3 regions of the Pseudomonas sp. LS2P72 genome follow, and region 3 is predicted to be linked to each of the others. Evidence: predicted binding sites of a transcription regulator. Region 3 holds the regulator's gene; each other region holds the start of a gene.
What was found. The regulator FliA, encoded in region 3, starts transcription of late flagellar genes. The targets are predictions, from matches to a motif close to CTAAAGTTTNNNNNNNNNNNGCCGNTAA.
Positions count from the first base shown of each region.

Region 1: ACYZUA_RS24805 (methyl-accepting chemotaxis protein) is a predicted target of FliA. The motif match lies at 1,781-1,808, and genes of this name have one in related genera.
Region 2: ACYZUA_RS27675 (methyl-accepting chemotaxis protein) is a predicted target of FliA. The motif match lies at 1,677-1,704, and genes of this name have one in related genera.

Region 1 covers NZ_CM142708.1:5,387,746-5,391,020, reverse strand. Annotated here, with positions in the region: gene ACYZUA_RS24820 (LysR family transcriptional regulator) at 1-83, opposite strand, end outside; gene ACYZUA_RS24815 (multidrug/biocide efflux PACE transporter) at 174-611, shown strand; gene ACYZUA_RS24810 (transporter) at 624-1,646, opposite strand; gene ACYZUA_RS24805 (methyl-accepting chemotaxis protein) at 1,923-3,275, shown strand, end outside.
Region 2 covers NZ_CM142708.1:6,025,958-6,029,232, reverse strand. Annotated here, with positions in the region: gene ACYZUA_RS27690 (DUF1631 domain-containing protein) at 1-41, shown strand, start outside; gene ampD (1,6-anhydro-N-acetylmuramyl-L-alanine amidase AmpD) at 106-675, shown strand; gene ampE (regulatory signaling modulator protein AmpE) at 678-1,514, shown strand; gene ACYZUA_RS27675 (methyl-accepting chemotaxis protein) at 1,822-3,275, shown strand, end outside.
Region 3 covers NZ_CM142708.1:2,262,981-2,266,255, forward strand. Annotated here, with positions in the region: gene flhF (flagellar biosynthesis protein FlhF) at 1-730, shown strand, start outside; gene fleN (flagellar synthesis regulator FleN) at 847-1,677, shown strand; gene fliA (RNA polymerase sigma factor FliA) at 1,674-2,414, shown strand; gene ACYZUA_RS10490 (chemotaxis response regulator CheY) at 2,582-2,953, shown strand; gene ACYZUA_RS10495 (protein phosphatase CheZ) at 2,985-3,275, shown strand, end outside.

The sequences.
Region 1 (3,275 bases), 3.1 Mb from region 3:
CGGCCCAGTTTGCGCGCCGCGGCGGAAAACGAGCCTTGAGTCGCTGCCTGAACGAAGGCCTGCAACACTTCTTGAGAGGCCATAAACTATCGCCTTGATCGATGGTTATTGGTTATGAAGTATCGGTGTGAAGAAGGATCATGGCAACCACAGTCACTCAGAGGAGTCTGGTCATGAGCGCCAACAAATCCATCACTGAACGTATTTTCCAGGCCATCGGTTTCGAATTGCTGGCCATCCTGATCTGTACCCCGTTGCTGGCCTGGATCATGGACAAACCGATGCTCGAGATGGGCGTCGTGACCATGGCTATCGCGGCACTTGCCCTGGCCTGGAACGTGGTCTTCAACGGATTGTTCGATCGTGCGCTCAAACACCACGGCATCGTGCGCAATGCGTGGGTACGGGTTGTCCATGCGCTGTTGTTCGAAGGCGGCCTGGTCGCGGTGGGTGTGCCGTTGATTGCCTGGTGGCTGAAGGTCAGCCTGTGGCAAGCGTTCCTGCTGGATATCGGTGTACTGCTGTTTTTCCTGCCGTACACCTACGTTTATCACTGGGCCTATGACGTAGTGCGCGAGCGGTTGGTGATGCGCCAGGTTGTCTCGGAATAATAGCCAAAGATCTTAATAATCCTGTCGCTTGCGAAACGCCCAACGCCCGGCGATCACGGTAAACGTCGCGACCAACGCTACCAGAATCCAGAACCCTTCCGGGTCGTCGGAAAGCGGCACTCCACCGACGTTCATGCCAAAGAACCCGGCGATGATGTTGATCGGCAACGCCAGCACCGTGACCACGGTCAGGGTGAACAGCGTGCGGTTGCTCTGTTCGTTGAGGTTGGCGGCGATTTCCTCCTGCAACAGCTTGATCCGTTCGCCCAGCGCCGTGAGGTCGTTGATGATCAGCGCGAACTCCTCGGTGGACTTGCGCAACTCCTTGACGTCTTCCTTCTGCAACCACTGCGGCGGGCGATTGAGCAGGCGCAGCAACGAGCCCGGTTCCAGCGCCAACAAACGTTGCAGGCGCACCAGCACCCGACGATTGGCGCCCAGTTCGGCGCGGTTGGTCGACAGCCGCGAGGACAGCAACTCATCTTCGATCTGATCAACGCTGAGGCTGGTCTTGCGCACGATCTGGGTCAGCACTTCGCCCTGATCGCGCAGCAGATGCACCAGCAATTCCAGCGGCGAGCGAAAACACTCACCGGCCTTCACCGACGAGCGCAGCTTGTCCACCGAATGCAGCGGTTGCAGCCGCGCGCTGATGATCAGCCGACTGCGGGCGCAGACCCACAGCGTCGAGACATCTGAAGAAACCATGCTGCTGAGGTTGAACACCACATCGTTGACCACCGCCAGCAACGCCGAATCCACATGCTCGATGCGCGTCGAACGGGAGCCCTCATGCAGCGCTTCGAAAAATTCGTCGGGCAACTCCAGATGGCTTTTCATCCAGCGTTCGCATGCGGCGTGGGCCAGATTCAGGTGCAGCCAAAGAAATTCGTCGCTATCGCCGGGTTGTTGCAGGCACTGCAATGCCTTGGCCGAATCGAGCTCCCGGCCGCGCTCGCCGGGGCGAAAACTGAAACCGTACAGCAGACCGAACAGGTCCGTGTCGCGATGACTTTGGTCGATGCTGTGGTTCATGAAGTCTCACTGTGAGGAGGCGCCTGCCGCGGGTTTCACAGGTTCACTTGAGCCGCATCATCGCAAGGATTTTTGACGGTTTTGTGACGGTTGGATGGCGGCAAAATAGTGGCCGTACCGATGGTCGGAATTAATTAAAGAACCGCTCTGGGACGCCGATTACGCTGACGTTAACTTGCACGGCTTTGGCCATGAACCAAGGTCGCAGACAGGGATGTCCGGACACCTTTCACGCCTTGTTGAGGCGTGCCTCATCCCTGTCATGAGAATCACTCGATGCTGCAAAAATCCCTGAGAGCACAAATCCTTGCCTTGTTGAGCGGCAGCCTGTTGGCCATGTTGCTGATCGCCCTGGCCTGCTTTCATTATCTGTCCAGCGGTGTTCAGAACTACGCGAATCTGATCGAAGGCCCCCTGCACACCTCGCAACTGATCGATGAAGCCAACCTGCAATTCAAAGTGCAGGTACAGGAGTGGAAAAACGTTCTGCTACGCGGCAAGCAGCCTGCGGACCTGGACAAATACTGGAAGCAATTCGAAGACCGCCAGCGCGACGTGCAGGGCATCCTCGGTGAACTGGCCGGGCAGAAGGGAATCGAGCCGCAGCTGAAAACCCGCATCGAACGCCTGCGGGACGAACATCGTCTGTTGGGCGCGGCCTATCAGAAGGGCCGTGACGCCTACGTGGCGGCAGGCGCTGACCCAACGGCTGGCGACACGGCGGTCAAAGGAGTGGACCGCGCGACCAGCGATCAGATGAGTGAGTTGGTCAGCGAACTGCGCAAGCAGGGTGCCGAGCAATCGAAGCTGATCAGCACCGACGCTGACCGCACCGTGTTGCTGGGGATCATTGTGATGCTCGCCTCGGGTCTGTTGATCGGGTTGCTGAGCCTGTGGCTGGTCAACCGCAACCTGGTCGAACCGATTCGCAAACTGATCGAGTACGTGGCGCAACTCAGCCAGGGTCGTTTCGCCGAACGCGTGGCCAGCACCCGTCAGGATGAGCTGGGCAAACTGGCGATGGCCGCCAATACCCTGCGCGATTTTCTTGCCGAAACCTTCAACCGTTTGCAGCGCAGCGCCTCGGATCTGGACAGCGCCAGCGGTGAGCTCAATTCCATCGCCACCCTGATGGCCAGCGGCACCAACGAGCAGTTCAACCGCACCGATCAGGTGGCCACGGCAATGAACGAAATGTCCGCTACCGCGCAAGAAGTCGCGCGTCACGCAGCCGATGCAGCACGTGCCGCCGACGATGCCGACCAGTCCGCCCAGCAGGGCGAAAAGGTCATGCAGGGCACCATTCACACCATCACCCAAATGCGCGGCGAAATCGCCAATACCGCCACAGTCATCCGTCGTCTGGAAACCGACAGCGGGCGTATCGGCAAGGTACTGGAAGTGATTCGCGGCATCGCCGAGCAGACCAATCTGTTGGCGCTCAACGCCGCCATTGAAGCAGCCCGTGCCGGTGAAGCCGGGCGTGGTTTTGCGGTGGTGGCCGATGAAGTCCGCAGTCTGGCCCAGCGCACGGCGGCGTCGATCATCGAGATCAACCAGATCATTCAAACGGTGCAAACCGGCGCGGTGGACGCCGCTCAGGCGATTGAAAGCGGTCAGTCGCGCAGT
Region 2 (3,275 bases), 2.6 Mb from region 3:
CGGTGATCGGCAATCTGCGGCGCCTCAATCGCGGCAAGTGATCGCGCCCCGAGGGTCTATCGCGGCATACTGGGCGCCAACACAGTCGTCGTTGAAGGAACCTGTATGCAGTTGGACCCCGCGAGCGGTTGGTGTCAGGGCGTAGATATTTGCCCCTCGCCCAACTTCAATGCGCGCCCCTCAGACGAAATTTCCCTGCTGGTGATCCACAACATCAGTTTGCCGCCTGCGCAATTCGCCACCGGCAAGGTGCAGGAATTTTTCCAGAATCGTCTGGATGTCACGGAGCATCCCTACTTTGAAGGGATCGCCGACCTGCGTGTGTCTGCGCATTTTCTGATCGAACGTGACGGCACCGTCACTCAGTTTGTCTCTTGTCTTGAGCGTGCCTGGCATGCCGGCGTCTCGAGTTTCGAAGGGCGGGAAACCTGTAACGATTTTTCTGTGGGCATCGAACTTGAAGGCACGGATGATCTGCCGTTCACCGACGCTCAGTATCAGGCGTTGACGACCCTGACCCGGCAGCTGCAAAGCGCCTTCGCGGCCATCACCGCACAACGCATCTGCGGGCATAGCGACATCGCGCCCGGGCGCAAGACTGATCCGGGACCGGCGTTTGACTGGGCACGCTATCGCGCGGCTCTGGCAAAAGCTGTTCTGGAAAATAAGGAGTAACAATGAGTTTTCTGGTGTTGCTGTTGGCGGTCTGGATCGAGAAGTTCTCGGCCCTGCGCCATCGGGTTCAGCGCGATGGTGGATGGGTTCGCGAGCTGAACAAGCTTGAGGTCAGTCCGCGTCTGGCGAAGAGTCCGTGGCTGATTTTGCTGATACTGGTGCTGTTGCCAGTGGCACTGTTGGGTTTGCTGCTGTTGGTACTGGACCCGGTGGCTTACGGTCTGCTGGCGTTGCCGGTGCACTTGCTGGTGGTGATTTACAGTCTGGGCCGCGGTGATCTGCTGGCCGGTCTCGGGCCGTTTCGCGATGCCTGGCGCCGGGAAGACCTGCAAGCAGCCGCTCATGTGGCGAACCGTGACCTGGGTATTTGCGCCGATAGCGGCGAACAACTGCTGGAGCGGGTCGAAGGGCATCTGCTGTGGGAGGCTTACCAGAGCTTTTTTGCGGTGATTTTCTGGTACTTCCTGCTCGGCCCGGTCGCGGCCCTGAGCTATCGACTGCTCGCCCTGGCCGAAGAGCACGGGCAGACCTCGGCCGTGGTCGAGCGTGCGGCCAAACTGCGTCACGCGTTCGATTGGCTGCCGGTACGTCTGCTGGCAGCAAGTTTTGCGTTGGTCGGCAACTTTGTAGCGGTCAGCCGGGTGATGCTGCACGAGTTACTGAACTGGAACATCAGCGCCGCCCAATTGATCGAGAAGGTCGGGCTGGTGGCCGGTGAAATCCCGGCACCGGTGGTCGGGCCTGACGGAATCAACAGCCTCGACCGGATCTGGGAACTGTTGCTGCGCGCGGCGGTGCTCTGGTACGCCGGTTTCGCGCTGTGGACCGTCCTTCCATAAGCACACTGAAATCCTGTATCTGTGGCGAGGGGATTTATCCCCGTTCGGCTGCGAAGCAGTCGTATATTCGGCGCACGCGGTTTACCTGCTTCACCACGAGCACTGGTTTTACGACTGCTTCGCAGCCGAACGGGGATAAATCCCCTCGCCACAGCGCAGCTGCTACCAGTCCGCGTCCCCCCGCCGTTAACCTTAAGTTACAAAACCTCCCGTCGTTTTGAGCTATACAGAGACAGCGCCGAATAGTGGCTATCTGCTCTCGACCCGCGCCTGCCAATAAAAATAAGAAATCGAAGGGAGACTTCCAGTGAAGAGCTTGCTCTATCCCGCCGTCGCGCTGATGAACCGCCTGAGCTTTGGCATGAAGTTCAGCCTGATCAGCGTGCTGTTCCTTGTGCCGATGCTGGTGACCAACTTCTATCTGGTGCGCGATTCTTATCGAGAATTCCAGGGCACCCGGATCGAGCTGCAGAGCCTTGACCTACTGGGCAGCAGCCTGACGTTACGGCGCGATCTGGAAACCCTGAACAACCTGGTGCAGATCAACGTCACCCTCGGTCAGTCCGGCAAGGCCGGCAATGTCGAGTCGCAGATCAATACCCTGGGGCAAAGTGTGTTGACCCGTATGCAAGGGCTGACGGCGATGACCACTGACCCCGAGCAAATCATGGTTTTCGATGGTAAGCGCGATGAAATGATCGCCGCATTCAAGGCCCAGCAAGCGGAAAACTCCCTGCAAAGCAAAAGCGCGATGATCGGCAAGTTGCTCGGCAACGCACAAATTTTCAGCCAGATCATCGCCAGTCAGGCCGGTCTGAGCCGCGACACCCAGAGCGACATGCGCCAGCTGAGCGAACTCATTACCAATGTCACCCCTCCCGTGACGCAACTTCTGGGTGAAGGTCGGGCGATGGGCTCTTTTTCACTGGGGCAAGGCTTTCTCAACTCGGCATCGAGCACTCGTTTTGATGAGTTGCTGGCGCAGATCGAAAAACTGCAGGCCGAATATGCCCTGAAGTTGCAGGATGCGCTGGGCTCCAGCAACGCGGCACGGGAAGCCCTGGCCGCTCAGGCCGATAGCAGCAAGGCGTCGTTGAAAAAGGCCAGTGAACTGTTCGAAGAGCAGGTGGTGATGGCCGACACGCTGGATGCGCCGTGGCAGGGCTTTTACGATCAGGTCACGGGCCTGATGGACCAGACCTACCAACTCAATGAAGCCACGCTGAAGTTTCTTGGCACCCAGTTGCAGCAGCGACTGGAGCAGAACCGCACGCATATGGTCTTGCAGGCCGTGGCGCTGTCGGTGGTGTTTGTGTTGATTTTTTACCTTTACGGCGGTTTCTACGCTTCGACCCGCACCACCCTCAAGCGTCTTGGCGCGGTGATGGACAAGGTCGCGGCCGGCGACATGACGGTGACTTTCAGCGCCAACAGCCGCGATGAGCTGGGTGAGTTGGGTGAGGTGTTCAACGGCACCGTGAAGAAAATCCATGATCTGATCGAGCGAGTCGGCCAGACCGTCAGTGAGGTCGAGCGCCAGGCCGGGCAGGTGGAGAACGTTTCCGCCCAGAGCAACCAGGCGGTGGCGGGTCAGCGCATGCAGATCGAGCAGGTCGCCACGGCCATGAACCAGATGTCGGCCACGTCACTTGAAGTGGCGCGCAGTGCCGCGGCAGCGGTCAGCAGCGCTCATAGCGTCAACGACGAGACCATCAGCGGTCGCGGGTTGGTGGAATCGCAGCAGGGCAGCATCGCGGCCCT
Region 3 (3,275 bases):
GCGCATGTTGCTGGCACACCTGGCGCGGATGATCGTCACACCGGAAGTCGAGCCTCTGGAAGAGGGCGGCGTGATTGCCATGGTCGGCCCTGCCGGCATGGGCAAGACCACCACGCTGGCCAAACTCGCGGCCCGCTATGTGCTCAAGTACGGCGCGCAGAATATCGCGCTGGTCAGCATGGACAGCTACCGTATTGGTGCTCAGGAACAACTCAAGACCTTGGGCCGGATCCTCAATGTGTCGGTGACGCATGTCGATCCGGGCCAATCGCTGGTTCAGGCGCTGGAGCCTTTGCTGCGCAAACGCGTGGTGCTGATCGATACCGCGGGCCTTCAGGCCAGCGATCCGGCACTGCGCATGCAGCTCGAAAGCCTGGCCGGTCGTGGCATCAAATCGAAAAATTATCTGGTGTTGGCAACCACCAGCCAGAAACAGGTTCTAACGGCCGCTTATCACAGTTACAAGCGTTGTGGGCTCGCTGGCTGCATCCTGACTAAACTGGATGAAACGGCAAGTCTGGGCGAGGTGTTGAGCCTGGCCATCAGTCATGAATTGCCGGTGGCTTACCTGACCGATGGCCCGCGGATTCCGGATGATTTGCATCTACCGCGTCGTCATCAGTTGGTCAGTCGCGCCGTCAGCGTGCAAATGCAAGAAGAACCCAGCGAAGAAGCCATGGCTGACATGTTCGCTGATATTTACCACAGCCCGACCAAGCAGGTCGGCTGAGGTATTAATGAACAGTTTTTGTACCTACATCGATGGTCTGCCATGCATTGTTCAGTTCGTGAACGCGCAGCCAGTAATGTGGCCTCCGTCTAAGTAAGACAAGGTAAAGAAAATTCATGGGCAGCATGCATCCCGTACAGGTGATCGCGGTGACCGGCGGCAAAGGTGGCGTCGGGAAGACTAACGTGTCAGTGAACTTGTCCCTGGCTCTAGCGGAGCTCGGCCGGCGCGTCATGCTGCTGGACGCTGATCTGGGGCTGGCGAACGTCGACGTCCTGCTGGGACTGACACCCAAACGTACTTTGGCCGACGTGATCGAAGGCCGCTGCGAGCTGCGCGACGTACTGTTGCAAGGCCCTGGCGGCATCCGCATCGTCCCGGCCGCGTCCGGCACACAGAGCATGGTTCATTTAAGCCCGGCGCAACACGCCGGCCTGATCCAGGCGTTCAGCGATATCGGCGACAACCTCGACGTGCTGGTGATCGACACCGCTGCGGGCATTGGTGACTCGGTTGTCAGTTTCGTTCGCGCAGCGCAGGAGGTCTTGCTGGTGGTCTGCGACGAACCGACCTCGATCACCGATGCCTACGCACTGATCAAACTGCTGAACCGCGATTACGGCATGAACCGCTTCCGCGTCCTGGCCAACATGGCCCAGAGCCCACAGGAAGGTCGCAACCTGTTCGCCAAGTTGACCAAGGTCACGGATCGCTTCCTTGACGTCGCCTTACAATACGTCGGCGCGGTGCCTTACGACGAAAGCGTGCGCAAGGCCGTGCAGAAGCAGCGCGCCGTCTACGAAGCCTTCCCGCGGTCCAAGTGCTCACTGGCGTTCAAGGCCATTGCACAGAAGGTCGATACCTGGCCGCTGCCTGCCAACCCGCGTGGGCACCTGGAGTTTTTCGTCGAGCGCCTCGTGCAACAAACCGCAGGACCGGTGCTATGACATCCAGTGGCTACAACCTCTACAAGAAGTCGGCACGTGACGCGCAGTACGAGCTGATCGAGCGTTACGCGCCACTGGTTAAACGCATTGCCTACCACTTGCTGGCGCGTCTGCCGGCCAGTGTCCAGGTCGAAGACCTGATCCAGGCCGGGATGATCGGCCTGCTTGAAGTGTCGACCAAATACGACGCCAGCAAAGGCGCGAGTTTCGAGACGTACGCGGGCATTCGAATCCGCGGCGCGATGCTCGATGAAGTACGCAAGGGGGACTGGGCGCCACGTTCGGTCCACCGCAATACCCGGATGGTCAGCGACGCAATTCGTTCGATTGAAGCTAAAACCGGCCGTGACGCTAAAGATCACGAGGTTGCGGCCGAACTCCAATTGAGTCTCGACGATTATTACGGGATTTTGAACGACACCCTGGGCAGCCGCTTATTCAGTTTCGACGATCTGTTGCAGGACGGCGAACACGAAGGGCTGCACGAGGATGGCGCCAGTGCTCATCTGGAGCCGTCACGCGATCTGGAAGATGAACGCTTCCAGGCAGCGCTGGCGGACGCGATTGCCAATTTGCCGGAGCGTGAGCGACTGGTGTTGGCGCTGTACTACGACGAAGAGTTGAATCTCAAGGAAATCGGTGAGGTCCTGGGGGTCAGCGAATCTCGGGTCAGCCAGTTACACAGCCAGTGCGCGGCCCGTTTGCGGGGGCGTTTGGGGGAGTGGCGAGCGCGCTGAAGGCAGTGTGGGGACACTGCGAACGCGGCGGGTGGGGTGTTGAACCGTACCGGCCCCGATCTGCTGTGCTCCAGACAGTCATTGAGTGCTTTGCCGGATTGATTGAAATGGCGCGTCCAGGTGCTGGGCGCGTTTAAGACTGCTTGGAGGTCGAATTGGACAAGAACATGAAAATCCTCATCGTTGATGACTTCTCAACGATGCGGCGGATCATTAAAAACCTGTTGCGTGACCTTGGGTTCACCAACACGGTCGAGGCCGACGATGGCACTACTGCCATTCCGGTTCTCAACAGCGGCAGCATCGACTTTCTGGTAACAGACTGGAACATGCCCGGCATGACCGGTATCGACCTGCTGCGCCACGTGCGTGCCGATGAAAAACTCAAGCACCTTCCGGTGTTGATGGTCACGGCCGAAGCCAAGCGCGAGCAAATTATCGAGGCTGCCCAGGCCGGTGTTAACGGCTATGTGGTCAAGCCCTTCACGGCCCAGGCGTTGAAAGACAAGATTGAAAAGATCTTCGAACGCATCGGTTGATGTGCGAAGCCACTGCGCCACGGGGGGAGCTATGGAGCATAACGAGTCTTCACAGGGCGATTTCGAATCGACTCTGAAAAAACACGCGGTCGAACTGGTCGAAAGCCTTGAAAAAGGCAGGTTCGGCGACGCTGTGCAACTGATCCATGAGCTCAATCAGACCCGTGACCGTGGCCTGTATCAGGAAGTGGGCAAGCTCACTCGCGAGCTGCATAGCGCGATCGTCAATTTCCAGATTGACCCGAACATGCCGCAAGCCGAGGAAGTCTCGCAGATCACGGATGCCACCGAGCGTCTGGGTTATGTGGTCAAGCTGACCGAG